3 regions of the Pseudoxanthomonas sp. LjRoot206 genome follow, and region 2 is predicted to be linked to each of the others. Evidence: predicted binding sites of a transcription regulator. Region 2 holds the regulator's gene; each other region holds the start of a gene.
What was found. Region 2 encodes FliA, which starts transcription of late flagellar genes. Its sites were predicted from a motif close to TAAAGTTTNNCNNNCNNNGGCCGATAA; they were not measured.
Positions count from the first base shown of each region.

Region 1: the regulator FliA is predicted to act here: its motif matches at 3,004-3,030, upstream of AC04MD_RS07940 (methyl-accepting chemotaxis protein).
Region 3: the regulator FliA is predicted to act here: its motif matches at 7,514-7,540, upstream of flgM (flagellar biosynthesis anti-sigma factor FlgM).

Region 1 is NZ_JBGFFI010000002.1:680,503-690,219, reverse strand. Features, by position in the region: gene ettA (energy-dependent translational throttle protein EttA) at 1-732, shown strand, start outside; gene AC04MD_RS07950 (DUF3667 domain-containing protein) at 865-1,671, opposite strand; gene pncB (nicotinate phosphoribosyltransferase) at 1,713-2,882, opposite strand; gene AC04MD_RS07940 (methyl-accepting chemotaxis protein) at 3,102-4,187, shown strand; gene AC04MD_RS07935 (Rieske (2Fe-2S) protein) at 4,198-4,521, opposite strand; gene AC04MD_RS07930 (hypothetical protein) at 4,611-4,886, shown strand; gene AC04MD_RS07925 (fumarylacetoacetate hydrolase family protein) at 4,951-5,658, shown strand; gene mscL (large-conductance mechanosensitive channel protein MscL) at 5,735-6,139, shown strand; gene AC04MD_RS07915 (M28 family peptidase) at 6,233-7,621, shown strand; gene AC04MD_RS07910 (TrmH family RNA methyltransferase) at 7,783-8,646, opposite strand; gene AC04MD_RS07905 (alanine/glycine:cation symporter family protein) at 8,648-9,717, opposite strand, start outside.
Region 2 is NZ_JBGFFI010000009.1:1,009-10,725, forward strand. Features, by position in the region: gene AC04MD_RS19750 (chemotaxis protein CheA) at 1-1,020, opposite strand, end outside; gene AC04MD_RS19755 (hypothetical protein) at 1,047-1,187, opposite strand; gene AC04MD_RS19760 (protein phosphatase CheZ) at 1,225-1,842, opposite strand; gene AC04MD_RS19765 (chemotaxis response regulator CheY) at 1,842-2,222, opposite strand; gene AC04MD_RS19770 (RNA polymerase sigma factor FliA) at 2,419-3,171, opposite strand; gene AC04MD_RS19775 (MinD/ParA family protein) at 3,168-4,046, opposite strand; gene flhF (flagellar biosynthesis protein FlhF) at 4,036-5,715, opposite strand; gene flhA (flagellar biosynthesis protein FlhA) at 5,885-7,969, opposite strand; gene flhB (flagellar biosynthesis protein FlhB) at 7,966-9,096, opposite strand; gene AC04MD_RS19795 (hypothetical protein) at 9,208-9,594, shown strand; gene AC04MD_RS19800 (TolC family protein) at 9,657-9,717, shown strand, end outside.
Region 3 is NZ_JBGFFI010000005.1:48,389-58,105, reverse strand. Features, by position in the region: gene flgG (flagellar basal-body rod protein FlgG) at 1-106, opposite strand, end outside; gene AC04MD_RS15705 (flagellar basal body rod protein FlgF) at 1,062-1,814, opposite strand; gene flgE (flagellar hook protein FlgE) at 1,929-3,149, opposite strand; gene AC04MD_RS15695 (flagellar hook capping FlgD N-terminal domain-containing protein) at 3,187-3,870, opposite strand; gene flgC (flagellar basal body rod protein FlgC) at 3,898-4,305, opposite strand; gene flgB (flagellar basal body rod protein FlgB) at 4,317-4,703, opposite strand; gene AC04MD_RS15680 (chemotaxis protein) at 4,887-5,840, opposite strand; gene flgA (flagellar basal body P-ring formation chaperone FlgA) at 6,755-7,402, shown strand; gene flgM (flagellar biosynthesis anti-sigma factor FlgM) at 7,571-7,879, shown strand; gene AC04MD_RS15665 (flagellar protein FlgN) at 7,885-8,229, shown strand; gene AC04MD_RS15660 (ATP-binding protein) at 8,418-9,569, shown strand; gene AC04MD_RS15655 (GIY-YIG nuclease family protein) at 9,693-9,717, opposite strand, start outside.

The sequences.
Region 1 (9,717 bases), on a different contig from region 2:
TTCATCCCGCCGGGCGAGCGCCTGGGCAATTCGGTGATCGAGTTCAAGAACGTCTCGAAGAAATTCGGCGACCGCCTGCTGATCGACAACCTGAGCTTCCTCGTCCCCGGCGGCGCCATCGTCGGCATCATCGGTCCGAACGGCGCCGGCAAGTCGACGCTGTTCAAGATGATCACCGGGCAGGAAAAGCCGGACGCCGGCGAGATCGTCAAGGGCCCGACCGTGCAGCTGGCCTACGTGGACCAGAGCCGCGACAAGCTGGAAGGCAACCACAACGTCTTCCAGGAAATCTCGGGCGGCCTGGACATCCTCAACATCAATGGCGTGGAGATCCAGTCGCGCGCGTACATCGGCCGCTTCAACTTCAAGGGCCAGGACCAGCAGAAGATGGTCGGCTCGCTGTCCGGCGGTGAACGTGGTCGCCTGCACATGGCCAAGACGCTGTTACAGGGTGGCAACGTGCTGCTGCTCGACGAACCGTCGAACGACCTGGACATCGAAACGCTGCGCGCGCTGGAAGACGCGCTGCTGGAGTTCCCCGGCAATACCTTCGTCATTTCGCATGATCGCTGGTTCCTGGACCGCATCGCCACACACATCCTCGCCTTCGAAGGCGATTCGCACGTGGAGTTCTTCCAGGGCAACTACCGCGAGTACGAGGAAGACAAGAAGCGTCGCCTGGGTGAAGAAGGCGCGCGCCCGCACCGCCTGCGGTTCAAGGCGCTGAAGTAAGGCAAACGCCTGCGGCGCGGGCGACCCGGATCGCTTCGATGGAAACGCCGGCCTCGTGCCGGCGTTTTCTTTGGACTACGCGGTGGGGATCCAGGCCCAGCCATTCCGGCGCGTCCGAACGCATGGGTCGTGCTATCCCCGCAACGAGGTCGCCACTACCGCGAGGGCAAGGAGCCCCATTGCAACCTGGGTGAACGCGAAAAAGATTCCGTATCCCAGGATGCCGCGCAGCAACGACTTCCAGCGCGGATACGGCTGGAACAATTGCATCAGGGAAAACACGCCATAGGCGGTGGACACCAGTACCGACCAAGCAGGCGCGCCCGGTATCCAGCGCTGCAGCAGCAACGCGATCGACCAGAACACGAATGTCTGTACGGTCAGGAACGCGGTGATCACCAACCATTCCGGATAGTTCAGCGAGCCGGTGCGACGGAACGCCAGCCGGAACGCCGCAGCCTCGAACGGCAGAAGCAGCAGGGTCGCGGCCGCGAAATAGGCATTCATCCACTCGCTGATCGACCTGGAAATCACTGCCAACGGCCCGGGCAGGTCGGCGGCCTGATTCGCCGCGGCTGCCATTCCGGCCATCACGTCACCCCCGGCCAAATACTTGCTCAGCAGCACCACGACGGCCGCACTCATCATGATTAGCAACAGCGGCTTGACCTGCTTCGCACGCTGACCGTCGAGGTAGGCCCGCATCAAGTGCCCTGGCCGCAGCATCAGTTCCTTCAGCGAGTAAAGGATGCCCCGGTCCATGTGCAGCACGCTGTGCTCCAGCTCATGGCCCAGGAAGTGCCAGTCGATGCGATGCATCGGCGTGGGCTGGCCGCATGCCGGACAGAATTTCTGCTCGGAACCATCGACTACCCGTGCGCAGTTGGCGCACGTCCCCGTATCCGACATCGCCATCCCCATGGCTGCAAAGCGTCGCATTCTAGAGCGTAGCCCGCGCGTTTGGGAAAGTGGCGTCCGCCTCACTCCGTCGGCAGTCCGAACACCTTGCGCAGGTAGGCCACGAAATCGGGATCGTCGCTCATGCCCTTGCCGGGCGTGTCGCTGACCTTGGCCACCGGCTGACCCTGGCAACGCACCATCTTCAGTACCAGCTGCAGCGGCTTGGGACCGACATCGTTGGTCAGGTTGGTACCGATGCCGAAGCCGACCTTGCAACGCCCGCGGAAATGCGCGTGGATGCGCAGCACCGCTTCGATGTCCAGGCCATCGCTGAAGACCAGCGTCTTGCCCTGCGGATCGATCCGCTGCGACTCCAGGTGCGCGATGACGCGGTCGCCCCATGTGAGCGGATCGCCGGAGTCGTGGCGCATGCCATCGAACAGCTTGCTGAAGTACAGGTCGAAGTCGCGCAGGAAGGCATCCAGTCCTACCACGTCCGACAGCGCGATGCCGAGGTCGCCCCGGTATTCCTGCGCCCACGCCTCGAACGCGGCGCGCTGAGAGTCGCGAAGACGCGGCCCCAGCTGCTGGAACGCCTGCAGCCACTCGTGCGCCATCGTGCCGTGCGGCGTCATCCCGTACCGGCGCGCGAAATGGATATTGCTGGTGCCGACGAATTGCCCGCCCAACACCTGCTGGCAGATCGGCAACAGCCGGGCGTGCCAATCGTGCGAATAGCGTCGCCGCGTACCGAAGTCGGTGATCGTGCAGTCCGGCGCTGCATCGCGCAGGCGCTCCAGCTTGGCATGCAGGCGATGCTCGCCCTCCTGCAGGTCGCCATCGGGCTGCGCGCGCATCCAGGTCTCGCTGATGATCGCCAGCACCGGTACTTCGAACAGGATCGTCTGCAGCCACGGGCCGTCGATGGTCAGGTCGAGTTCGCCCGGCACCTGCGTGGAAGGCGCGATGTGCACATGGCGCCGGCGCAGCTGGAACTGCTCCAGGAAATCGACGAAGTCCGGCTTGATGTAGCGCAGCGTGGACAGGAAGCGCAGTTCGTCGTCGCTGAAGCGCAGCGTGCAGAGCCGGTCGATCTCCGCCGAGATAGCGTCCAGGTGCTGCACCAGATCCACGCCCGGCGTGCGGCACTTGAAGCGGTACAGCACCTGCGCGCCGGGATGCTGGTGCAGCACCGCCTGCATCATCGTGAGCTTGTAGAGATCGGTGTCGAGCAGCGAGGGAATCATCATGCCGGTCACTCGGGGCGCCGTCGGGGGACGCGCCATGGTCGCACGGTGGGCGGACGCCATCGCACAGGGAGGCACGGCAGCGCCCCATCGCGGGGCAAACGCGCACCGCGACGGTGCCGATTAAAGCGCTCCACGGACGCGCCGATAGCGCCTCAACCAAGGGAACAGCGACGCCAGGCGGGATCGGGCGCCTCCCTTCCCGCCCTCGCAAGGAGATCCATGAACGTATGCACTGTCGCACCCGTGTCCGACGCCGGTATCGATGACCATATCCAGTCGGTGTCCGGCCTGTCGGATTCGCTACTGAAGCAGTTGCGCCAGTCGCTGCAGAAGATCGACGAGATCAACCGCGTCACCCGCATCATCTCGATGAACGCCCGCATCGAGGCGGTCCGCATCGGCGCCGCGGGGCGCAGCTTCGGGGTGATCGCCGAAGAGATGGATACGCTGTCGCGGCGGGTGAGCGATACGGCGCAGGAGATCGATCGCATGGCCGGCCATACGAGTACCGATCTGCGGGGACGATTGGACCAGTTACAGACGAATGTGCGCCGTACCCGGTTGACCGACCTGGCGCTGGCCAATATCGACCTGATCGACCGCAACCTCTACGAGCGCAGCTGCGACGTGCGCTGGTGGGCCACCGACGCCGCCATGGTGGCCGCCCTGCAGGACGCGCAGCCCGCCACCCTTGCTCATGCCAGCCAACGGCTCGGCCAGATCCTGGATTCGTACACCGTCTATTTCGATCTGGTGCTGGCCGACCTGCAGGGCAACATCATCGCCAACGGACGACCGCGCCAATACCGCTCCGCAGGGCAGTCGGTGGCCCAGCAGGCGTGGTTCCAGTCGACGATGACCACCGCCAGCGGCGAGGAATTCGGCTTCCAGTCGATGCACCGCAGCCCGCTGGCTGGCGGCGAACGCGTGCTGGTCTACGCGTGCACCGTGCGCGAAGGCGGCCGCGTGACCGGTCGCCCGCTCGGCGTCCTCGGCATCGTGTTCCGCTGGGACGCGCTGGCGCAGACGATCGTGGAGCACACGCCACTGTCGGCAGCCGAATGGCGCCGCAGCCGGGTGTGCATCGTCGACGGCCACGGGCAGGTGCTGGCCGATACCGTGCGCGGCGAGGCGACGGCGACGCGCCTGGACTTTCCGGGGCGCGGCGCGCTGTTCGCCCAGCCGCGTGCCGCGGTGGACCTCGTCATCGATGGCCGTGCCCAATGCATCGCGCACGCGGCCTCACCGGGCTACGAGACCTACCGCACCGGCTGGCATTGCGTGATCGTGCAAGGCGTCGACTGACGCCTGCCGGTCAGGCCAGCCATACCCCGTCGTCGCGCACCTGCACGGCGACGGCACGCAGCGAATCTCCGCGGCAGGGCCCGGCGACGCAGTCGCCATGCACCAGTTCGAACGAGGCGCCATGGGCGGCGCACACCAGATGGCCGTCCTTGCTCTTGAGGAACTGGCCCGGCGCCCAGTCGAGGCGGCGGCCCGCATGCGGACAGACATTCAGCCAGGCACGGACGTCGTTGCCTTCACGGAAGAGAATCAATGATTCGGCATCGTCGCCGATCTTGGCCTCAACCTCGGCAAAACCGCCGTCGACGATGTCATTCAGTGCACTCAGTCGCATGGCGTTTAACGAAGTCCTCACACGGTCACATAACGGTCATCCGATACTGCGGCACCGGCCCCCGCCGCATTCTGTCACGACGCAACGCCATGTACGCACGCCACTTCCAGTTCAACGCTTTCCGCAATGTGTTCGCTCCGCGCAAGCCGCGCCATCCGCTGCTGCGGGTCGGCCTGGGCCTGCTGGGCGTTGCGCTGCTGGGCGTGCTGGTGTTCTTCAGCGTATTCGTGGGCGCAGCGATGATCGCCGGCGGCCTGGTCTACAAGCTGGTCCGCCAGCGCGGCAAACCGCAGGCCCGCGATGTGCGCGTGGTCGACGCCGAGTACCACGTGGTGCGCAAGCCGGTGCTGCCGCTGCCGCGCTGACGACGCCCGCGGGAACCCGGTTCCCGCCTACACTCTGCGGCCGCTTCCTTTCCGCCTGGCCGCCATGACCGACCTCATTCCCGCCCCGCCCATCCCGCGCGTTCCCGTGCGAGGCGGCGCCACGTTCCCGGTCCGGCGGATCTTCTGCGTGGGACGCAATTTCGCCGACCACGCACGCGAGATGGGCGCCCCGGCGCCGGCCTCGAAGGCGGATCGCGGAACCCCCGTGTTCTTCCACAAGCCCGCCGACGCCCTCGTCACCAGCGGCGCGGATGTGCCCTACCCGCCCGGCACGCAGGACCTCCACCATGAAGTGGAACTGGTCGTCGCCCTCGGTACCAACGCACCCGCCGGTCCGCTCGCACGCGAAGCCGCGCAGGCCCTGGTGATCGCCTACGGCGTCGGCCTGGACCTCACGCGCCGCGATCTGCAGGGCGCTGCCAAGGCCAAGGGCCTGCCCTGGGATACCGGTAAGGGATTCGACCACTCGGCGCCGATCAGCGAGCTCGTGCCTGCCGCCGATGTTGGCGTGCTGGAAGACCGGACGCTGACCCTGCAGGTGAACGGCGACACCCGCCAGCATGGCGCGCTGCATGATCTGATCTGGGACGTGCCTGACATCCTGCACGAGCTGTCGCTGCTCTACGCGCTGAAGGCGGGCGACCTGGTGTTCATGGGCACGCCGGCGGGCGTGGCCGCGCTCGTGCCGGGCGACCGGTTCGTCGCCTCGCTGGACGACGTGGTGACGCTGCAGGGCCGCATCACCGCCTGAGCGGTGCAACGGCGGGCGTCATGCACGCTATAGTCCCCGCCGATGGCGCGACGACGCCGACAGACAGGACAGCAGCATGGGCATGGTCAGCGAGTTCAAGGAATTCATCGCGCGCGGCAACGTGGTCGACCTGGCGGTCGGCGTGGTCATCGGTGCCGCGTTCGGCAAGATCGTCACCACGCTCGTCGACAAGATCATCATGCCGCCGATCGGGCTGCTGGTCGGTGGTGTCGACTTCTCTAAGTGGGCGTGGACCTTGAAGGAAGCCACGGTGGACGCGGCCGGCAAGGAAGTCCCCGCCGTCGTGATCGGCATCGGCGAGTTCCTCAACACGGTGATCCAGTTCGTCATCGTAGCGTTCGCGATCTTCCTGCTGGTCAAGGCCGTCAACCGCCTGCACCGCAAGCCCGATGCCGCACCGGCCGCGACGCCGGAAGACATCCTGCTGCTGCGCGAGATCCGCGATTCGCTGAAGAAGTAAGCGGACGCTGCATTCCGAACCGGCAACACCGGCAAAGGAACCGCGAGGCCACGGGCTGCTAAGCTCGTGGCCTTCGTTTTTCCGGGATACGCCATGCGCCTTGCTCCGCTGCTGCTTGCCCTGACCTTCGCGGTACCTGCCCTCGCCGCCCAGCGCGAGACCCGCATCCCCGACGCCTCGCTCGCCACCGCGGCGCAATTGCGCGAGCAGGCGCTGGCCGACGACACCGGCTGGAAGGTCGTCGAATCGCTGACCACCGAGATCGGCCCGCGCCTGGCCGGCAGCGAGGCCGATGCGAAGGCCGTGGCGTGGGCACAGGCGAAGTTCAAGGCGCTGGGATTCGACAAGGTATGGCTCGAGCCGGTGACCTTCCCGAAGTGGGTTCGCCGCAGCGAACACGCCGCCATCCTGGGCGCACATGCGCAGCCGATCACCGTCACCGCGCTGGGCGGCAGCCCCGCCGGCAAGATCGAGGCGGAGATCGTCCGCTTCGCCGACCTCGCCGCGCTGGAAGCGGCGCCCGACGGCTCGCTGGCCGGCAAGATCGCCTTCGTCGACTACCAGATGAAGGCCGCACGCGACGGCAGCGACTACCGCAACGGCGGTGCGATCCGCTCGAAGGGTCCGTCGGCCGCGATCCGCAAGGGCGCGGTCGCGTTCCTGATGCGCTCGGCCGGCACCGACAACCACCGTGTCGCCCACACCGGCATCACCCGCTTCGACGACGGCCTGACGCCGGTGCCGTCCGCATCGCTGACCATTCCCGACGCCGACCAGTTGGCGCGTCTGCTGCAGCGCGGCCCGGTGCGCGTGTCGCTGGCGCTGGACTGCGGATGGAACGGCGAATACACCTCGCACAACGTCATCGGCGAGATCACCGGGCGCAGCCTGCCGAAGGAGGTGGTGGTGATCGGCGGACATCTGGATTCGTGGGACCTGGGCACGGGCGCGATCGACGATGGTGCCGGTATTGGCATCACCATGGCCGCCGGCCATCTGATCGGCCAGCTCAAGCAGGCGCCGAAGCGCACGATCCGCGTGATCGCCTTCGCCAACGAGGAACAGGGTCTCTACGGCGGCAAGGCGTATGCCGAGAAGCACCTGGCCGACATCACCCGCCACCAGCTCGCCGCCGAGAGCGATTTCGGCGCGGGCCGCATCTACGCGTTCAACACCGGCGCGCCGGCGCATGCGCGCAAGGCGACCGAGCAGATCGCGCAGGCGCTGGCACCGTTGGGCATCGAGTACACGCCCGGCAAGGGCAGCGCCGGCCCGGACATCAGCCCCTTCGCCGCCAGGGGCATGGCGTGGGCGTGGCTGGCGCAGGACGGCAGCGACTACTTCGACCTGCACCACAACGCCGACGACACGCTGGACAAGATCGACCCGGCCGCGCTGGCGCAGAACGTCGCGGCGTACACCGTGTTCGCGTATCTCGCGGCGGAAGCCGACGGCGACTTCGGCAGCCAGTTGAAGGAGTAGACATCGCCATCGTGCCGTGGCTGCTCCCTGCTTTGTAGGAGCGGGCCATGCCCGCGATGCTCTTCAGGTGATTGACCTAAAAGCATCGCGCCCAAGGGGCGCTCCTACAGGGACCGCAGGATTCCCTGAGCGGAAAGGGAAGCAGCGGAGCAAGCTCCGCTCTACAGGCGCTGCTTCCACTGCGCGAGGAACACGGCGGTCGCCGCGGCGACATTGAGGCTTTCGACGGCGCCGCTGCCGGGAATCGACAGGCGCGTATCGCAGGCCGCAGCGAGTTGCGCATCCATGCCCTCGCCTTCCGCGCCCATCACGTAGACCAGGCGCTGCGCCAGCTTCGTCGCGAACAGGTCGTCCCCGCCGCGCACGACGGTGGCGGCCAGCGAGAAGCCGGCGTTGCGCAACTGGGCCGCCGCATTTTCAGTCTGGCCCATGCGCACCAGCGGCACCTGTTCGGCGCCGCCCTCGGCCACGCGAGCGGCGGCGCCGGACAGCGCCAGCGTCGAATCACGAGGCAGCAGGATGCCTGACACGCCGAAGTGCGCGGCCGACCGCAGGATCGCGCCGAAGTTGTGCGGGTTGCCCACGCCATCCAGCCATAGCGCCGCCAAGGGCCTGTCTTCCGGCAGCGCACGCAGCCAGTCACCCATCGGCAGCGGCACCACTTTCAGTACGTCGGCGACCACACCTTCGTGGTGCGTACTGGCGGCGAGGCGATCGAGATCGCCCTCTTCCACCACGCGGTAGCCCACGCGCTGCTTCACGCACCACGCCAGCAACGGTTTCAGTGCCGGGATGCGCGACTCGATCAGGTAGATCTTGCGGATGGCCTCCGGCCGGCGCGCGAAGACCGCGTGCACGGCATTGAGGCCGTACAGCCGCAGCTCGCTGCGCGATGCGCCCGCACCGCGCTCGTCGCGCGGCGCCGTCGCGTGCGCAGGACGGTCTTCCTGCGCACGTGGCGGACGGCGTCGCTCCGGCGGGTTGCCGGGCGGACGCGGCGGACGGCTGTTCCAGGGATTGCTCACGTCAGGCCTTCGTCTTCCAGAAATCGGCGTTGCGGATGCCCAGCGCATCAGGGTCGAACACCGGATCCAGGCCCAGCTTCTTCTGCCGTTCGTAGTCGCGCAGCGCTGTCAGCGCCGGCTTCTGCAGGATCAGGATGGCGACGACGTTCAACCAGGCCATCAGACCCACACCGATATCGCCCAGCGTCCAGGCCATCGCCGCGTTGTGGTACGCACCGAACACCACCATGCCGACGATGCCTACGCGCAGCAGCAGCGTCGCCAGTGGGTGGGTCTTCTTGGTACCGGCCAGATAGGTCAGGTTGGTTTCGGCCATGTAGTAGTAGGCCATGATCGTGGTGAAGGCGAAGAAGAACAGCGCCAGCGCCACGAAGCCCGCGCCCCAGCCCGGCAGCACCGACTCCACCGCGGCCTGGGTGAACTGCGCGCCTTCCGACGGCTGCAGGCCAGGCACGCCGGAGAAGATCTCGACCAGCGTGTCCTTGCCGTTCTCGGTGACGGTCTTGAAGGTGTTGTACATGCCGGTGGACAGCAGCAGGAACGCCGTGGAAGTGCACACCAGCATGGTGTCGAAGTAGATGGCGAACGCCTGCACGTAACCCTGCTTGGCCGGGTGCGAGACCTCGGCGGCCGCGGCGGCGTGAGGGCCGGTGCCCTGGCCGGCCTCGTTGGCGTAGATGCCGCGCTTAACGCCCCAGGCGATGGCCTGGCCGATGATCGCGCCGAACGCGGCATGCGCGCCGAACGCGCTGGAGAAGATGTCGGCGAACATCGCCGGCACCTTGCCGGCGTTGGCGATCATCACGATCACCGCCATCAGGATGAAGGCCAGCGCCATGAACGGCACCACGACCTCGGCGAAGGTGGCGATGCGCTTGATGCCGCCGAAGATGATCAGCGCCAGCACCGCCGCCACGCCCAGGCCCAACCACAGCTTCAATGCGCCCGCACCGCCGACCGCCTCGCAGGCGCCCGCGCTGCACAGCACGTTGCTGGCGCTGTCGGCGATGGCGTTGGCCTGCACGCCCGGCAGCAACAGGCCGGTGGCGATGACCGTGGCCACGGCGAAGG
Region 2 (9,717 bases):
GCGCACGTGGCCCGCCCGCGGCTTGCTGCAGGCCTCGCGCAGCGACGGCACTTCGATGCCGTGGTCGATCGCGTTGCGCACCAGGTGCACCAGCGGATCGGCCAAGGCCTCCACCAGGTTGCGGTCCAGTTCGGTATCGGCGCCGACCAGTTCCAGGTCGACTTCCTTCTGCAGTTGGCGGGCGACGTCGCGGGCGACCTTGGGGAAGCGCGAGAACACTTTGCCGACCGGTTGCATGCGCGTGCGCATGACGGCGGTCTGCAGGCGGGCGGTGGCGATGTCGAGACTGCTGACCGCGCGGTCGAGCTCTTCGTCGCGGATGCGCGTGCGCAGCGTCTTCAGGCGGTTGCGCGACAGCACCAGCTCACCGACGAGGTTGACGATGGCGTCCAGCCGCTTCGTATCCACGCGGATGGTCTGCTCGGCTTCGCCCCCGGCCTTGGCCGCCGGTTTCGGCGTCGCGGGCTTCGCAGGGGAGGGCGCAGGCACGGCGCGCGGCGGCGCGGACGGGGCGACGCTGGTCGGCGCGCCACCGCCATGCAACTGGTCGAGCAAGGCCTCGAATTCGTCGTCGCCGATCAGGTCGCCCGCCGGCGCGGCGGCAACGGATGCTGCGGCGACGGGCTTCTGCACCGGCGCGCTGCCGTGCACGTCGAACTGCTCGATCAGCGTCTGCGGCGCGTGCGGCGGGTCGTCGCCCGCACCGACGGCGTCCAGCATCTGCTGCAGCCAGTCCAGCGACTGCTGGGCGGCGTCGAAGTGCTGCGATTCCAGCGCGGCCTGGCCGGCGCGCACCAGCCCCAGGGTTTCTTCCGCCGCATGGCAGAGGTTGACCATGGCCTGGATGCCGAGGAAGCCGGCGCCGCCCTTCAGCGTGTGGAAGCCGCGGAACACCGCGTTGAGCTGGCCGCTGTCGGACGGATCCTGTTCCAGCGTGACCAGCTGTTCGCCGAGCCGGTCGAGGATCTCCTGCGCTTCGATCAGAAAGTCGGCGGCGATTTCAGGCGTGACGGCGGACATGGGCGGGTCGGTTACCGGGCAGGCGATCAGCGGGAGGAATCGAGCAGGCGCATCGCGTGGGCGTGGCGGCGGCGCAGGAAGCGCCCCACCACGACATCGCAGACCAGCAGCAATCCCACGAACAGCAGGACGACGGGGTGGCGGGAACGGCGGGCAGCAGCGGACATGACGGGTCTCCGGTTCCGCAGCGCGCGTCCCCCGGGGCTACAACCCCAGGCCGGACAGCAGGTCGTCGGCGTCGTCCTGCGAAAACGCATTGCGGTCAAGACCAGCAACGGCCGGGCCGGCGAGTTCTGAACCCTTGTCCTGCTTTTTTTCCGGCGGCGGCAGGCCGAGCGCGCCGAAACCCTCGTGCACGCGGCGCACGATGCCGGCCACGCGACGGATGATCTGGCCCGTCAGGTCCTGGTAGCTCTGCGCCAGCGCCATCTCGGACAGCCCCTTGCCGATGCTGTCGACCAGTGCGGCCTGGTCGGCCGACAGGTCGGTGGCTTTCAGCCGCGTGGCGTAGCCGCGGCACTGTTCGGCCAGGTCCAGCGTCTTGTGGCTGGCCTGTTCGGTCATCTCGACCACATGGTCGAGGCGGGAGCAGGCATCGTCGAGTTCGCCGGCGTCGGTCGGCGGCAGTTCGCCCAGCGTCTGCGCCAGCTCGCGGGCCAGGCGACCCAGGCCCTGCATCATCGGCTGCGTGCGCCAGGCGGCGATGGCGTCCAGTTCGCGGCGCCAGCCGGCTTCGTCGCCCTGTTCCAGGGCATCGAGCGCGGTCTGCAGTTTTTCCACCAGCGCCGCACGGGCGCCGGTGGCGTCGGCGACGGCGTTCATCAGGCGGCCGCTCCCAGGCGTTCGAAGATCTTTCCGAGCTTCTCTTCCAGCGTCTGCGCCGTGAACGGCTTGATGATGTAGCCGTTCACGCCGTTCTGCGCGGCTTCGATGATCTGCTCGCGCTTGGCCTCGGCGGTCACCATCAGCACCGGCAGGGTCTTGAAGCGGTCGTCGGCGCGGATCGACTTGAGCAGTTCGATGCCGGTCATGCCGGGCATGTTCCAGTCGGTGACCACGAAATCGAAGCTGCCCTGGGCCAGCGCGACCAGCGCGGTGTTGCCGTCGTCGGCCTCGGCCGTGTTCGTGTAGCCCAGGTCGTTGAGCAGGTTCTTGATGATGCGGCGCATCGTGGAGAAGTCATCCACGATGAGGATGCGCATGTTCTTGTTGGTCACGGGTGCTCCGGTGTTGCGTGGACGGTGGGACTGGTGGGGATATCGGCCGGGGGCGGGAAAGATTTAGGCGAACGCTAAAGCTGCTCTTGTAGGAGCGCCCTCGGGCGCGATGCTTTTGCTCGCATCGACCGAAACGCATCGCGCCCCAGGGCGCTCCTACAGGGTCATGGGGTTGCCTGGGTCACTCGTCGTCTTCCAGTCCCGCATCGGCCTTCTCGAAGACCTGCAGGCGTCCACGCAGGCGCACCATCGCCTGGCCGTGGATCTGGCAGACGCGGGATTCGCTCACGCCGAGCACCGCGCCGATTTCCTTCAGGTTGAGTTCCTGTTCGTAGTACATCGACAGCACCAGCTGCTCGCGTTCGGGCAGCTGGCCGATGCACTTGACCAGTTGCTGGCGGAACTCGCTGCGCTCCAGGTTCTGCTGCGGCGACGGACCGCCGGTGCGCGTGGTGTTGGGCTCGCCGTGGTCGTCGATGTGCGATTCCAGACTCAACACCTGGCCGCGCGCGGCGTCTTCCATCAGGCGCAGGTATTCGGGCAACGGCATCTCCATCGCGCTCGCCACTTCGGTGGCGATGGCGGCACGGCCGGTGCGCTGCTCGATCTCGCGCACGGTGGCCGCGGCCTGGCGGGCGCGGCGGTGGACCGAGCGCGGTACCCAGTCGCCGCGACGGATCTCGTCGATCATCGAGCCGCGGATGCGGATCGAGGCGTAGGTCTCGAACGAGGCGCCCTGTTCGGCGTCGTAGCTGCGCGAGGCTTCCAGCAGGCCGATCATGCCGGCCTGCACCAGGTCGTCGATCTCCACGCTGGCCGGCAGCCGAGCCGCCAGGTGGTGGGCGATGCGGCGCACCAGGTCGGCGTGCTGGGTGACGAAGTCGTTGGCATTGCCGCGCTGGACGGCGCGGTACTGGGCGGCGGCGGTGTTCATGCGGCCACCCCGCGCTGGATCAGGCGTTCGACGAAGAACTCCACGTTGCCGCGCGCGCCGACCGGCGGCTGCCAACGCGCGGTGGTGCGGGCGATATCGGTGATGGCGCGGGCGGACGGGCTGCCCGGGTAGGCCTTCACCACTGGCTGCTGGCGCTGCACCGCACGGCGCAGCCAGTCGTCCTGCGGTACGGCGCCCAGGTAGTGCAGGGCGACATCGCCGAGGAAACGTTCGCAGACGCGGGCGAGCTTTTCGTACAGCTTGCGGCCCTCGTTGGGGTCGCGGACCATGTTCGCGACGACGTGGACACGGTCCAGGCCGCGTTCGCGCGCCAGTACCTTGATCAGTGCGTAGGCGTCGGTGATCGAGGCCGGTTCGTCGCAGACCACCACCACGGTGTCCTGCGCGGCCTGGCAGAAGGTCAGCACGCTGTCGCTGATGCCGGCGGCCGTATCGACCACCATGAAGTCGAGGGCGCGCTGCAGTTCGGAGAACACGTTGACCAGGCCGACATGCTCGGCCGGCGTCAGTTCGGCCATGTGGCGGAAACCCGACGAGGCCGGTACCACCAGCACGCCTTCGGGACCTTCCAGCAGTACGTCTTCCAGCCCACAACGGCCGGCGATCAGGTCGGCCAGGGTGAACTTGGGCGACAGGCCGAGCAGTACGTCGACGTTGGCCAGGCCGAGGTCGGCGTCCATCAGCAGCGTGCGCTTGCCCATTTCGGCCAGCGACACGGCGAGGTTGACCGACACATTGGTCTTGCCCACGCCGCCCTTGCCGCCGGTGACGGCGACGACACGCACGGGATGGAAGGCGCCGGGCAACGGCGGGGTGCTGCGGGGGTTGGTCTGCAGCGGGTGATCAGGCGACATGGGTGGCCTCGGTCGAGCAGGGTTCATCGGCTTCGCGGCGCAGCTGGTCCAGCCGCAGCACGAGGTGGGCGCTGTTGGCGCGGTGGAGGTCGTCGGGGACGCGCTGGCCGTCGGTCACCCAGGTCATCGGCAACTGGTGGTCGACGACCACGCTCAGTGCGCTGCCCAGGCGGCCGGTCTCGTCCAGCTTGGTGAGCACCACGCCTTGCGGCTGCACGGTGCTGAAGCGGCGGACCACTTCGTCCAGGTCGGAGAAGTGCGAATTGGCCGGCAGGCACAGCAGGGTCTTGACCTGGCCGGAGGCGCGCAGCCAGTTGAGCTGGCCGACCAGGTTGCGGTCGCGCTGGCCGAGGCCGGCGGTGTCGATCAGCACCAGCTTGTAGTCGCGCAGGCGTTCCAGCACCAGCGCCAGGGTCTGCGCGCTGTCGGCCTCGTGCACGGCGATGCCGAGCTGGCGACCGTAGCCGTGCAGCTGTTCGCGGCCGCCGACGCGCACGGTGTCGGTGGTGACCAGCGCCACGTCGCGGGCGTTGTGGCGCTGCGCGAAGCAGGCCGCCAGCTTGGCGATGGTCGTGGTCTTGCCGGCACCGGTGGGACCGACCAGGGCGATGACGCCGCCGGTGTCCAGCAGGTCGGTGTCGAGCACCGGCAGCTTCTTCGACAGCAGGCCCAGCATCAGGCCGCGGCCGCGGTGCAGTTCGGTGTCGGCGGGGATCTGCAGGGCGATGTCGCGGGTGATGCCGGCGTCGAAGCCGTAGTCTTCCATCAGCTCCATCGCCTGCATGCGCACCGGCGAGCCGCGCAGGCGCTCGTCGGTGAGGCGGTGCATCTCGCGCTCGATCATCTCGCGCATGGCGGACAGTTCGCCGCGCATCTGCACCAGTTGTTCGTCGCTTTCGCGGGCCTGCGCGGCATCGTCGGTGACGACGGTCAGCGTCGGCACGGTGACGGCAGCGGGTACCGGCGCGGGGGTGGCCGCGGTGATGCGGCTGGCGTGCAGGGCCGCGACAGGTGCCGGCTCCGGGTCGGGCAGCGACACCGGCGGCGCAATGGACGGCAGCAGCGTGTCCAGGTCCAGGGTGTCGTCGGCCTCGACGCGCGGTGCGACCGGACGGCGCGGCGGCGCGATGGGCTCGATCGCGGCGACCGGTTCGTTGGCGGGCGCGGCGGGGAGGCAGGCAGCCAGCTTGGCGGCGAAGGATTCGGGTTCGATCAGCAGCGGCGCGAGGTCGCGCACGACCGGCGCCGGAGTCTCGGCGGCCGGTGCGCGCGGCGCCACGATCGGTGCGATCGCGGCGACCGGAGCAGGCGCGGGGGCGACAGGCTTCGTCGTCTCGGCACGCGGTGCGGCCGGAGCGGCGGGCGCGGCCGACTGGCGACGGGAGAAGTAGCTGGCGGCGGCTTCGGCGGGCGACAGGGTCGGCGCGTTCGCGGCCGGTCCCTGCGGCGCAGGGTCGAGCAGCGGATGCAACGGAGCGGCGGGCGTGGCCGGGCGCATCGCGTCCAGGGTGTGCTTCACCAGCGCTTCGTCGTAATTGCTGGCGGCGACGATTTCCACGCCGTCCTCGGTGACGCGGTTGGACAGGATCACCGCGTCCGGACCGTGTTCCTGCCGCACCATCGCGAAGGCGGTGCGCATGTCGGGAGCAACGAAGCGTTTGATTTTCATGTCAGGAGCCGGGATTCGGGATTGGGGATTCGGCATTCGCAGGAGCAGGAGCAGAGCATCGTTTTCGGCGATGCAGATGGATTCGAGTTGTCGTTTTCATTCGATCGCTCTCCGATAACAGGGAGCCGCTTGTGGCGAATCCCGAATCCCCATTCCCCAATCCCGGCTTTCAACTGATCGTGCCGACCAGCTTCAACCGCTTGTCCTCGGGAACCTCGCTGTAGGCCAGCACCGACAGCGAGGGGACGCTGTGGCGGACCAGGCGGGCGAGGGCGGCGCGGACCGTTCCCGGTACCAGCACCACCGCAGGCTCGCTGCGGGATTCCTGCTTGGTCACCACGTCGGCGAGGCTCTGGTGCAGGCGTTCCGCCAGTCCCGGTTCCAGCGCCGCGCCGGTTCCCTGGGTGCTGTCCTGCAAGACGCGTTCCAGATTCGGCGCCAAGGTATAGACGGGCAGTTCCGGCGCCATCCCGGAGATCTCCTGCACGATGAAACGGCCCAGCGAGGTGCGCACGGCGGCGGTGAGCGCGGCCGGATCGGTGTTCTGCGGGGCGAACTCGACCAGCGACTCGGCGATGCGGCGCAGTTGGCGGATCGGCACGCGCTCGATCAGCAGGTTCTGCAGCACGCGCACCACGGTGGCCAGCGGCAGCGCCTTCGGGGTGAGGTCCTCGACCAGCTTCGGCGCGCTGCGGCCCAGCTGCGCCAGCAGCTGCTGCACTTCCTCGTGGCCCAGCAGTTCCGGCGCGTGTTCGCGCACCAGGTGCGAGAGGTGGGTGGCCATCACCGTGGCCGGATCGACCACGGTATAGCCCAGCGATTCGGCGGTGGCCTTCTGGTGCGACTGGATCCACACCGCGTCCAGGCCGAACGCCGGATCCTTGCCGGGAATGCCGTCGATGGTGCCGAAGGCGCCGCCCGGGTCGAGCGCGAGTTCGCGGTCGGGGTGGATCTCCGCCGACGCGACCGGCACGCCGTGCACCAGCAGGCGGTAGCCGTTGGACGGCAGCTCCAGGTTGTCGCGGATATGCACCGGCGGCACCAGGAAGCCGAGGTCCTGGGTCAGCTTGCGGCGCACCGCCTTGATGCGCGACATCAGTTCGCCGCCCTGATTCTTGTCGACCAGCGGGATCAGCCGGTAACCGACCTCCAGGCCCAGCGGATCGACCGGGCGCAGCTCGTCCCAGGTCAGTTCGGCATTGCGGTCGGGCGCCGCGCCCGGGCCGGTCAGTGCAGGCACGTCGCCGGCGGCGGCCTCGGGCCCCTCCTGGGTCCGCTTCCACATCTTCCAGGCCAGGTAGCCGATGCCGGCGGCCAGCGTCAAAAAGGCGACGTTGGGCATGCCGGGCACCAGCCCGACCAGGCCCAGCACGCCGGCGGCCACCGCCAGCGCCTTGTGCTGGCCGAAGGCCTGGCCCATGACGGCCTGGCCCATGTCTTCCGAGCGCGAGGCGCGGGTGACCAGCATGGCCACCGCCGACGACACCAGCAGGGCGGGCAGCTGGGCGACCAGGCCGTCGCCGATCGACAGGAGCGTATAGGTCGAGGCCGCCTCGGCCGCCGGCATGCCGTGCTGGAACATGCCCACGGCGAATCCGCCGATGAGGTTGATGAACAGGATCAGGATCCCGGCGATGGCGTCGCCGCGGATGAACTTGTTGGCACCGTCCATCGAGCCGTAGAAGTCGGCTTCCGCGCGGACTTCCTCGCGGCGCGCCTTGGCTTCCTCGCGGGTCAGCACGCCGGCGTTGAGGTCGGCGTCGATGGCCATCTGCTTGCCGGGCATCGCGTCCAGGATGAAGCGGGCCGACACTTCGGCGATGCGGCCCGCGCCCTTGGTGATGACCACGAAGTTGATGATGGTCAGGATGGCGAACACCACGATGCCGACGGCGTAATTGCCGCCCACCACGAATTCGCCGAACGCGGCGATGACCTTGCCGGCAGCGTCATGGCCGTCCTGGCCGTTGAGCAGGATCACGCGGGTGGACGCCACGTTCAGCGCCAGCCGCAGCATGGTGGTCATCAGCAGGATGATCGGGAAGATCGTGAAGTCCAGCGGGCGCTTCACGTAGATCACCGCCAGCAGCACCACCAGCGAAATGGCGATGTTGAAGCTGAAGAGCGCGTCCAGCACCGGCGGTGCCAGCGGCACCACGATCATGGCCAGCAGCGCCAGTACCACCAGCGGCGCGCCCAGGCCGTTCTTCAGCATGTCCATCCAGCGCAGGCCGCCGGCCGGTTGCGCACTCATGCCTTGCCTCCGTGCTCATCCACGTCGAGGGACGGCAGGTCGGGCAGGGGGGCCTCGCCCACGCGCCAGGCACGCAGCTGGTACACGTAGGACAGGATCTGGGCGACGGCGGCGTACAGTCTCACGGGTATCTCCCGGCCAAGCTGACCTTCGCGATACAAGGCGCGTGCCAAAGGCGGCGCGGAGACGATGGCGATGCGATGGGCGTCGGCGACCTCGCGGATGCGCAGGGCCAGCTCGTCCACGCCCTTGGCGACCACGGTGGGGGCGCCCATCTGGCCGGCCTGGTACTTCAGCGCCACGGCGTAGTGGGTCGGGTTGACCACGATCACGTCGGCCTTCGGCACGTCTTCCATCATCCGGCGCTGCGACATCTGGTGCTGCATCTGGCGGATGCGGCCCTTCACCTCCGGGCTGCCCTCGCTCTCCTTCATCTCCTTGCGCAGCTCTTCGCGGGTCATCTTCAGCTTCCGCAGCCAGTTCCACTTCTGGTACGGGGCATCGATGGCGGCGAGCAGGATCAGCCCTCCGGTGGTCGCCAGCAGCAGGGTGCTGGTGAACTTCAGGCCGCTGCGCACCGCCTGCTCCAGCGGCATGGTCAGCAGCTCGCGCAACGGATTCAGGCCCAGCTTCAGGCAGATCACCGCCGCGCCGCCGATCAGGGCCACGCGCAGCAGGGATTTGAGCAGTTCGGCCACGCTCTCGGCGCCGTACAGGCGCTTGAGGCCGGAGGCGGGGTTCAGGCGCTTGAAATCGGGCATCAGCGACTTCTGCGAAAACCGAAGGCCGCTCATCGCCACCGGCGCGGCCAGGCCGGCCAGCACGCAGATGCCGGCTACTGGCGCGATCGCGACCAGCAGCTTCAGCATCATCAGCCCGACATAGCCGAACAGCTGGTCCGGCTGGCGCATCAGCATGGGATCGGGGGTCAGCGCGATCTTCATCCAGCCCAGCGCGTTGCGCGCCAGGCCGGGGCCCATGCCGATGATCGCCAGCACGCCCGCACCGAACACCGCCGCCGTCGCCAGCTCGCGCGAACGCGGGATGTTGCCCTGCTCACGGGCTTCGCGAAGTCGTTTCTCGGTGGGTAATTCGGTGCGTTCGCCGCTTTCGTCCTGCTCAGACATGGCGTGTTTCCGACGGGGTCGCGGCGGTCTCTGCAAGACCCGTTCCATTCCGACGCGGAATCCCGGCGTGAAATTGCCTAACGTCACGGGGGGCGACTACGATGCCTGCCGATGCTCCGCTTCCTCCGCCAACGCCGCTTCGCCCTGCTGCGCCTGCCCGCGCTGGCGGTGCTGTTGCTGGCGGTACTTGCCAATCCCGTGCTGGCGTCGCTCGGCGACCTGCACGAACTTGGCAGCGGCAACGAGCACCTGCACGCCGTCAACGAACATGCCGGCGCGGCCGGCGGCCACGCGCATGCCGATGGCGATGACGGCGAACGCGACCTGCTGCATGCGCTGATGCATGCCAGCCATTGCTGCGGCCACCTGACGGCCATCATGCCGGCACCGATGCGCGTGCCGGCCATGGTCCTGCCCGTCGCGGTCCCCGTCATGGCGACGGTGCCGGTGGCGCACGCGCCGCGCGCCTCGCTGCTGCGTCCTCCGATCTCCGCGTGATGCCGCGGCCGGCCTGACCTCGCGTCGCGCCGGCGTTCCATCACCGATTCCGGAGACTTCCCATGTGGTTGCGACTGGCGGCATTGGCCGCCTTCGCGATCGCGCCGTGCGTGCACGCACAGG
Region 3 (9,717 bases), on a different contig from region 2:
GCTTGAAGCCGGTGGTGTTGGTGTTCGCCAGGTTGTTGGAGACCACGGACATGCGCGTCTGCTGCGCGTCGAGTCCGGTCTTGGCGACCCAGAGGGCCTGGTTCATGGCGGGGTTCCTCGCGGATGGAAAGTCGGAATCGCGTGCTGCGGTTCCTCGCCTTCTCTCAGGCAAGTCCTGTGCCGAAACGGGTGCCGTGGTTCTGGCGCCGGGATCCGCGTCGAAGTGGGACGGGGGTTCCGGTCGCGGCGGAGGGGTGCCGGAAACCCGACGGAGCGTGGGCTTAAGCCCCTCTCCCAGCGGGAGAGGGGTTGGGGTGAGGGGCAACGGAGTCCACCGTCCGTGCGTACATTGGACCTTTCCAAGGGCACGCCATCGCTTTTGCTTTCTGGGCCTGAAGGGATAGCCGCCTAACTCGCCAGCATGGTGCCGCTCGCCGCGGAGGCCCTACTTTCTTTGCTTGTGCAAAGAAAGTAGGCAAAGAAAGCACACCCCGGCGGTCCGCCCGCCGCTGTGCGGCGGGTTCGCAGTCCCGGCGGGAATTTTCGTGCGGGGCATCCTGCCCCGTACGAAAACGGCGCACGTCCTGTGCGCCGCCCCTGCGGGGTTTTACCCGCCGCGACTGCCGGACCTCAGGGGCCCCAAGAGCTGCTTCCGCTGTTGCTCACGCTTTTCGGGTCCCCATGAGGCACGGCGAGTGGGCCGGGTAAAACCCGAAGGGCGCCGTCATGGATGACGGCGTTTCCGTATGGCACATGGATGTGCCTTACGGAAATTCCCGGCCCGCTCGCGGACCCGGAGCGCGCAGCGCGGAGGGCGTGCCGCCTGGGGTGTGTTTCTTTGATTCTTTCTTTGCACAAGCAAAGAAAGAATGCCCCCCGCGGCGAGCGGCACCCTGCGTGAGAAAGAAGGTATATCCCGAAAGGCCATCGAACCAACGGTTCGTCGCGGACGTGGTGCCAGCCAATGGCGGCCTGAAGACACGGACTCCGTTGCCCCTCACCCCAACCCCTCTCCCGGTGGGAGAGGGGCTCCCAACGCAGGGAGAGGGACTCAAGAATCGTCAGCCGCCGAGGCGCAGCAGCTGGTTCGACGACTGCGCCATCTCGTCGCCGCTGCGGATGACCTTCACCTGCATCTCGAACTGGCGCTGCAACTGGATCATCTGCACCAGCGCACCGGCCGCATCCACGTTGCTGCCTTCCAGCACCCCCATCGTCAGACTGTTGCCATTGGCCACCGGCAGCGCCGGCGCCTGCGGATCCGACGGACGCATCAGGCCATCGCCACCACGAGCCAGCTGCGACTGCGCCGCTTCCACGATGCGCATGCGGCCGACCACGGCCATCGTCTGCGGGCCTTCGCCCTGCGGGATGATCGAGACCGTGCCGTCGGCGCCGATGTCGATCGACTGCGCCGGCGGCACCGCGATCGGATTGCCGTTGTCGTCCAGCACCGCGCGGCCACCGGCAGTGACCAGCTGGCCGTTCGGGGTGACGCTGAGCTCGCCGTTGCGCGTGTAGGCGGTGCCGCCATCGGCGGCCTGCACGGCCATCCAGCGGTTCGGCTGTAGCGAGATGTCCAGCGAACGCCCGGTGACCATCTGCGAACCGGTACGCCCGTCGAAGCCGGGATCGATCAGCACCGCGTCCACGCGCGAGGGAAACCCCTGGCCCTGGATCTTGAACGCCTCGGTGCCGGCCAGCGCGGCCTTGAAGCCCTTGGTGTCCACGTTGGCCAGGTTGTGCGACACGGTGCCCTGCGCCTGCAGCGAAGCGCGGGCGCCGGTCATGGCGACGTAGAGGGCTTTGTCCATGGGAGGCAGGGATTCGGGATAGGGGATTGGAGATTCGTTTACGAGGAGCAAAGCGGAAGCGGGCAGGGATTCGCCGTTGCGAATCCCGAATCCCTATTCCCGAATCACGCCGCGTCAGCGGATGTTGATCACGGCCTGGGTGATCTGGTCCTGCGTGGACAGGGCCTGCGAGTTGGCCTGGAAGTTGCGCTGCGCCACGATCATGTTGACCAGCTGCTCGGTCAGGTCGACGGTCGAGGCCTCCAGCGCGCCGGAGGCCACCTGGCCGAAGTCCGACGTGCCGGGCGCGCCGATGCGCGGTTCGCCGGAGGCGTAGCTGTGCGTCCAGGTGTTGTTGCCCTGCGATACCAGGCCCTGCGGGTTGCTGAAGTTCGCCAGTGCGACCTGGCCCAGCGCCTGGTCCTCGCCGTTCGAGTAGCGCGCGTAGACCACGCCCGTTTCGGACACGCTGAATTCGTTGAGCTTGCCGGTCGCGTAGCCGTCCTGGTTCTGGATGCGCTTGGAGAACTGTTCGCCGTACTGGGTGGTGCCGCTGATGTTCATCGTCATGTTCAGCACGCCGGCACCGGTGCTGGGCGTGAACGGCGCCAGCGTGATCAGGCCGTTGGCCGGTGCGGTCAGGGCGCCGTTGTTGTCGAACTGCACGGTGGTCGGCGCGCCCATCGAGGCGCCGTCCACGTAGGTGTGCATCTGCCACTCGTTCGGGTTCGGCGTCTTCACGTAGTAGACCGTCTGCTGGTGGGCCACGCCCAGCGAGTCGTACACGGTGACCGAGGTGGTTTCGTTGTAGCTGGCGCTGTCGGTCGGCGAGAACGGCGTGATGGTCGGCTGTCCGGCGTTGCCGGGCAGGGTGACGCCCAGCTCGACGTTGGTGGTCGGCGACGGCGGGCTGTCGGTGGTCAGCAGGCGCAGGTCGGTCAGGTTGCCGGTGTCGAAACCGACGCCGTCGGTGCGCGGCGGGAACACCTGCAGGCGGTAGCCTTCCGGCGTGGTCACATAGCCGTTCGGGTCGCGCTGGAAATTGCCCGCGCGCGTGTAGACGTTGGTGCCGTTGTTGCTGACGGTGAAGAAGCCTTCCTTGTCGACCGCCATGTCCAGGTAGCGGCCGGTCTGGTTGATATCGCCCTGGGAAAACTGCTGTGCCACATTGGTCAGCCGCACGCCGGCGCCGATGCCGTTGCGCAGCAGGCCGTAGCCGGTGGACGAGAACACCTCGGCGAACTCCGCGCGCGACTCCTTGAAGCCGGTGGTGTTGACGTTGGCGATGTTGTGCGAGGTGACGTTGAGGTCGGCGTTGGCCGCCCTCATGCCGGACAGGGAACTGTTGAATGCCATGGAAGACTCCTTGCGGGATGCGGTGGGAGCGTGGGTATCAGGACGCCGACGTGCCGATGCGCAGCACGTAGTCGAGCGGGGCGGTGCCCAGGCCGGGCAGGTTGAGGTACAGGCCGTCGGAGCCGATGGTCACGCTGTCCACGGTGGCGTCGACGTAGGTGTTGAGCGCGGTGCCGGTGCCGTCGGTCGCGGTGTGGGTGGCCTTGATCGAGTACTTGCCGGCCTCGGCGCGTTCGCCGTTGGCCTTCAGGCCGTCCCATGCGAACGCGGTCTCGCCCTTGCCGGTGGCGTCCACCTCGACGGTGTCGATGACGATCCCGCTGGCATCCTTGATCTCGAAGGTCACCTTGCCGGCGCCGGGCGACATCACCAGGCCACTGGCGTTGCCGGAGGCGGGCAGGGCGATGGATTCGGACGGCACCACCACCGAATGCCCGACCAGCGCGGCGCCCTTCAGCACCTGGTCGCCGGTCAGCGCGGCGGTGAAGCCGTTGACGGTGCCGTTGAGGTCGGCGATGCCCTGCACGGTGGAGAACTGCGCCAGCTGGGCGACGAACTCACTGTTGGACAGCGGCTTCAGTGGGTCCTGGTTGCTCAGCTGTTCGGTCATCAGCCGCATGAAGTCGGCCTGCCCCAGCGTGTCCGCCTTCTTGGCGGTCGTGGCGCTGCCGGTAGTGCCGGTGTTGAGGGCGGCGAACGGATCGCCGTTGACGGTTGTCATGTGCGTACTCGGTCAGGGGGCGGGGCGTCAGCGGCCCATCGTCAGGGTGGCCAGGGCGAGTTCCTTGGCGGTGTTCAGCACTTCCACGCCGGCCTGGTAGCCGCGCGAGGCGGAGATCAGGTTCACCATCTGCGCGACCGGATCCACATCCGGCGCGTAGACGTAGCCGTCGCCGTCGGCCATCGGATGGCCGGGTTCGTAGCGCTTGATCGGCGGCGCCTCGCTCTGGGTGATTTCCTTCACCTGCACCGAGGTCAGCGAGCCGTCGTGGCCCATCGGGCGCGCCTGGAAGATCGGCTCGATCGGCTTGTAGACCGCGTCCGGCGAGGAGGCGATGGAATCGGCGTTGGAGAGGTTGCTGGCGATGGTGTTCAGGCGCACGGACTGCGCCTGCAGCGCGGAACCGGCGACGTCGAAGATGGGCAGGTTGCTCATGGCGTCGCTCCTTACTGGCCGGTGATCGCGGTGAGCATGGTGCGCACCTTGGATTCGATGAAGCTGAGCGAGGCGCGGTATTCCAGCGCCGCGCGGCCGTAGGCGGCGCGCTCGGTATCGGCGTCGACGGTGTTGCCGTCCAGGCTGGGCTGCACGCCGTCGCGCTCGAAGATGCGCGGCGAGGCGTTCGGCAGGGTCAGGTGCAGTTCGTTGGTGCTCTTGAGCGGCGCGGCCTTGGCGGCGGCGTTCTCCAGCGCGGCCTGGAAGTCCAGGTCCTTCGCCTTGAAGTTCGGCGTGTCGGCGTTGGACAGGTTGCTGGCGATCAGCTGCATGCGCTGCTCACGCAGCGGCAGCGCCGTGGCGTGGACGCCCAGGTAATTGGAGATGGGATTGGACATGGCACCGCTCCGGCAGACCGTTGCCGGGGCAGTTGCAAGCGGTGTGCCAGAAAGCGAGCCCCCATACCGGCGTGCCGATCCCGTCATCCCAGCGAACGCTGGGATCCACCTTGATCTGAGCTCTGCTTTTTACCCGGCGAGCGGGAAAAGCAGATGGGTCCCAGCGTGCGCTGGGACGACGGTTCAGGCCGCCATGCGCGCCGAGGCCACCTGGTTCAGCCGGAACAGCACGTGCTCCGCCAGCTCGTGCGGGCTGTACTTGGCCACGAAGGCATTGGCGCCCACCCGTTCGACCATGGCGTTGTTGAACACGCCCGACAGCGACGTGTGCAGCAGTACGTAGAGGCCGGCCAGGCCAGGATGGCGCCGGATTTCCGTCGTCAGCGTGTAGCCGTCCATGGCCGGCATCTCGATGTCCGAGATGACCATGGCGTAGCGCTCGGCCGGGTTCTCGCCGGCGGCGTGCACCTGCAAGAGATGGTCCAGTGCCTGGCGGCCGTCCGACAGCAGGGTGGCGGTGACGCCCAGCTGCTCCAGCACACTGCGGATCTGCGAGCGGGCGACGCGGGAGTCGTCGACCACCAGCACCTGCATCGGCGGGGCATCGGCGGGCAGCGCCATCTCGGGGGCGAGGGTGGCGTCCATGCGCGACTGGCAGATGTCGGCCAGCACGCTTTCCACGTCGATCACCTGGATCAGTTCGCCCTGGAACCGCGTCACGGCGGTGAGGAAGCTGTTTTCCGCGCCCAGTTCCGGCGGCGGGTGGATGTCTTCCACTGCGATGTTGACGATGCGCTCGACGCCGCTGACCAGGAAGCCCTGCACGGAGCGGTTGAACTCGGTGACGACCAGGTAGTTGGGGGCGTTCTCGGGGTTGGGGTCGCGCTCGGGGTGGCGGATGCTCAGGCCCAGGTCGAGCACGGGCACCGAGCGGCCGCGCACGTCGGCGACGCCGACGAACTCGGTGGGCAGGCCGGGCAGCTGGAACAGGCCGGGGCGGCGCAGGACTTCCTGAACCTTGAAGACGTTGACGCCAAAAAGCTGACGCCCGCCCAGGCGGAACAGCAGCAGGGCGAGGCGGTTGTGGCCGGCCAGGCGGGTGCGCTGGTCGATGCGGTTGAGCAGGTCCTGGGTCATGTCCAGCATATCGGCCATCGGGCAGGGGTCTTGAGCGGGAGGGGCCAGCTCAAAGCCCCTCTCCCTTCCTTTCAGCCGCTCTCCCGCTGGGAGAGGGGTTGGGGTGAGGGGTAACGGAGTCCATCGCCTGTGCGGACATTGGACCTAGCCAGAGGCACGCTGCCGCTTCGGCTTTCTTGGCCTGACGGGATGGTCGCCTGACCTGCAAGCATGGTGCCGCTCGCCGCGGGTGGCGTCCCTTGACCAGCCATTCGGCTGTTGAGAAGCGCTTCTTTGCTCGTGCAAAGAAAGGAACCAAAGAAACACGCCCCAGGCGGCACGCCCTGCGCTTCGCTCCGGGTCCGCGAGCGGGCCGGGAATTTTCGTATGGCACATCCATGTGCCATACGAAAACCCCGTCATCCATGACGGCGCCCTTCGGGTTGTACCCGGCCCACTCGCCGTGCCTCATGGGGAGCCCGAAAAGCAGGAGCAACCGCGACGCGTCGGCTTTGGCTCTCGGGCCCCCTGAGGTCCGGCAGTCACGGCGGGTAAAACCCGCAGGGCGGCGCACAGGACGTGCGCCGTTTTCGGCCGGGGCAGGATGCCCCGTACGAAAATTCCCGCCGGGACTGCGTACCCGCCGCGTGCGGCGGGCGGACCGCCGGCGTGTGCTTTCTTTTGCTTACTTTTCTTTGCACAAGCAAAGAAAAGTAAGGCCCCCGCGGCGAGCGGCGCCATGGCTGAGTAAAAGAAGATCCATCCCGCAAGGCCAGCGAACCAAAGGCTCGTCGCGGATGTGGTGGCTGCCAGGGGCGGCCTGAGGACACGGGCTCCGTTGCCCCTCACCCCAACCCCTCTCCCGCGGGGAGAGGGGCTTGACTGGCACACCGCTTGCAGCTTCCCCGCCGATGAACCTCCGGACCCCGCCCATGCTGCGCCTCACCTTCGCCCTGATCGGCGCCCTGACCGCATGCAGCGTCCTGGCCGCCGACTTCCAGCCGGTCGACAGCATCAAGGCCGCCGCTCTCGGCGCCCTGCCGGCCGGCAGCGAAGCCGACGCCACGCTCGATCCCGCCCTGCGCCTGCCACGCTGCGGCGCCGCGCTGGTTGCGCGCGTGCAGGGCAGCAACAGCGTGGAAGTCAGCTGTCCGCAGGATGCCGGCTGGCGCCTGTTCGTGCCGGTGCGCGTGCGCCGCAGCCAGACCGTGCTGGTGCTGGCGCGCGGCGTCGCGCCCGGCGAAACGATTACGGCCGACGCCTTCGTCGCCGAGCGCCGCGACGCTTCGCGCATTGTCGGTGCGGCGGTGGCGGATCCGGCCCAGGCCGTGGGCCGCGTCGCGCGCCGCATGCTGTCGGCCGGATCGGTGCTGGCCTCGACCGACCTGGTCGCCCAGCGCCTCATCCGCCGCGGCGACAACGTGGCACTGGTGTCCCGCCGTGGCGGGGTGGAAGTCCGCGTAGCCGGCAAGGCGCTCGGCGATGCCGGCGAGAACGAGCGGGTGACCGTCGAAAACCTGTCCTCGCGCCGCGTGGTGCAGGGAATCGTGGGGGCGGGCGGCGACGTCTGGGTGAGTCGATGAAAAAAAATCCACATCCGCCCTCAAGATGTCCGGGAGAGGGCCGATACCGACGCTGGGTGGAAGGACATCGGGCGAAATCCGGTGTCCCCTCGGAATTGTGCGATCCGTCACTAAAGTCCACCGGGTGGCGGCCGATAACTCCTATGAACCCTGTTACAGGCGACTGACATGAACCAGAAAATCGAAGGCACTCCCCCTGCCGCCATCCGCACCACCGGCCCCGTGAGCGGCCGTGTGGCCTCCGCCGGCGCCGATCGTTCCAGCCCCGTGGAAGCCAGTGCGGCGGGCGACAGCCTGCGACTGACCGGCGAAGCCACCAGCCTGCAGGCGATGCAGCGCGAACTGGCCGCGGCCCCGGCGATCAACGAAGCCCGCGTGGCGGCCGTGCGCGAAGCACTGCAGGCAGGCACGTACAAGATCAACGCCGAGGCGATCGCCGACGGCATGCTGGGCCTGGAAGACCAGCTGGGCGGCTGAGCACGATGACGCACGCGTCCCTCCAGCGACTGTCCGCGGCCCTGGAAGAGGAGCGTCGCGCCATCGTCGAGCACGACGTGGAAGCGCTCGTGCGCTGCACGCAGGACAAACTGGATGCGCTGCGCGCGCTGGAAACCGCCGCCGCCGGCTTCGGCTTCCCCGACGACCTGCGCGAAAGCCTGGCCGACCTGGCCGACAAGAACCACGCCAACGGCATCCTGCTGGCGCGCCGGCGCCGCGAAGTGAACTGGGCGCTGCGCCATCTTGGCCGCACCGAAAGCCACGGCGCCTACGACGCGCAGGGCCAGACCTCGACGGCCTCCGCGCCGCGCCCGCTCGCGGTCGCCTGAGCCTGGTGCCGGATCCGCAAACTGCGACTCCGCACCTTGCCGCTCCTGCGGCCGCGCCGGATACTGGCGCCCCATCGCCGCCACCCGATCCATCCGTGGCCACAGACCCGCTTACGACTCCGCCTTCCGGCGCCTGCACCGTCGACGACATCCCGAGCTTCGCCGACCTGAAGGCGCTGGCCGAACTGATGGACGATGGGTACCTGCTGTGCCGGGGCGATGCGCGCCCGTTGCACGCCAACGCCGCCGCGCGCGCGCTGGTCAACGACGAGGCCGATGCGCTCGGCGCGCTGTCGCGGCTGCTGCCGGCCGATGCGATCCGCACCGCGCGCGAGACCGGCCGCTGGAATGCCGACCTGACGCTCGACGATGGCCTGGTGCTGCAGGTGCGCGCCTACTTCCACGACAGCCCCGGCGGCGGTCATTGCATGGTCGTCTTCCACGACGTCAGCGAGGCGCATGCGCGCCAGCAGGAACTGCAGCGCCGCCATGCGCAGCTGCGCCAGACGCTGGTGCGCCTGGCCGGTGCGCAGGAACAGCTGGTGCAGTCCGAGAAGATGGCGTCCATCGGCCAGCTGGCCGCCGGCGTCGCGCACGAGATCAACAATCCGATCGGCTACGTGCATTCCAACCTCGGCTCGCTGCAGGAATACCTGCACAGCCTGTTCTCGCTGATCGAGGTCTACGAGCGCGCGCTGCGCCTGCCGGACCCGAAGGCGATGCTGCCCGAGATCGAAGACCTGCGCGCGCGTTCCGACATCGACTTCATCACCGGCGACCTGCCGCAGCTGATGTCCGAATCGCGCGAGGGCATCGAGCGGGTCACCGCGATCGTGCGCAACCTGAAGGACTTCTCGTACTCGGGCCGCGACGACAGCTGGAAATCCGCCGACCTGCACGCCGGTCTGGATTCCACCATCAACATCATCTGGAACGAGCTGAAGTACAAGGTCACGCTGGAGAAGCACTACGGCAAGCTGCCGCTGGTGCAGTGCCGACCGTCGGAGTTGAACCAGGTGTTCATGAACATCCTGCTCAACGCCAGCCACGCCATCGACGAACGCGGCACGATCACGGTCAGCACCGGCGTGGAAGGCGAGGAGGTCTGGGTCGAGGTCCAGGACAGCGGCCACGGCATTCCCGACGAGATCCTGCAGCGCATCTTCGATCCGTTCTTCACCACCAAGCCGGTCGGCAGCGGCACCGGGCTGGGCCTGTCGATCTCCTACGGCATCGTCAAGAAGCACAACGGCCGCATCGAAGCGCGCAACGTGCCCGGTGCTGGCGCCTGCTTCCGCATCACCCTGCCGATCCGCCAGCCGGCCGCCGACGCGGCGTGAGTGATTCTGATCGCTGATGTTCGTCGTCCCAGCGCACGCTGGGACCCATGTTGATGTTTTTCGCCGTGCAACAGTCAGGCAAGATCAAGATGGATTCCGGCGTTCGCCGGAATGACGGCGTAACTATTCGAAAAACGCCAGCTTCTTC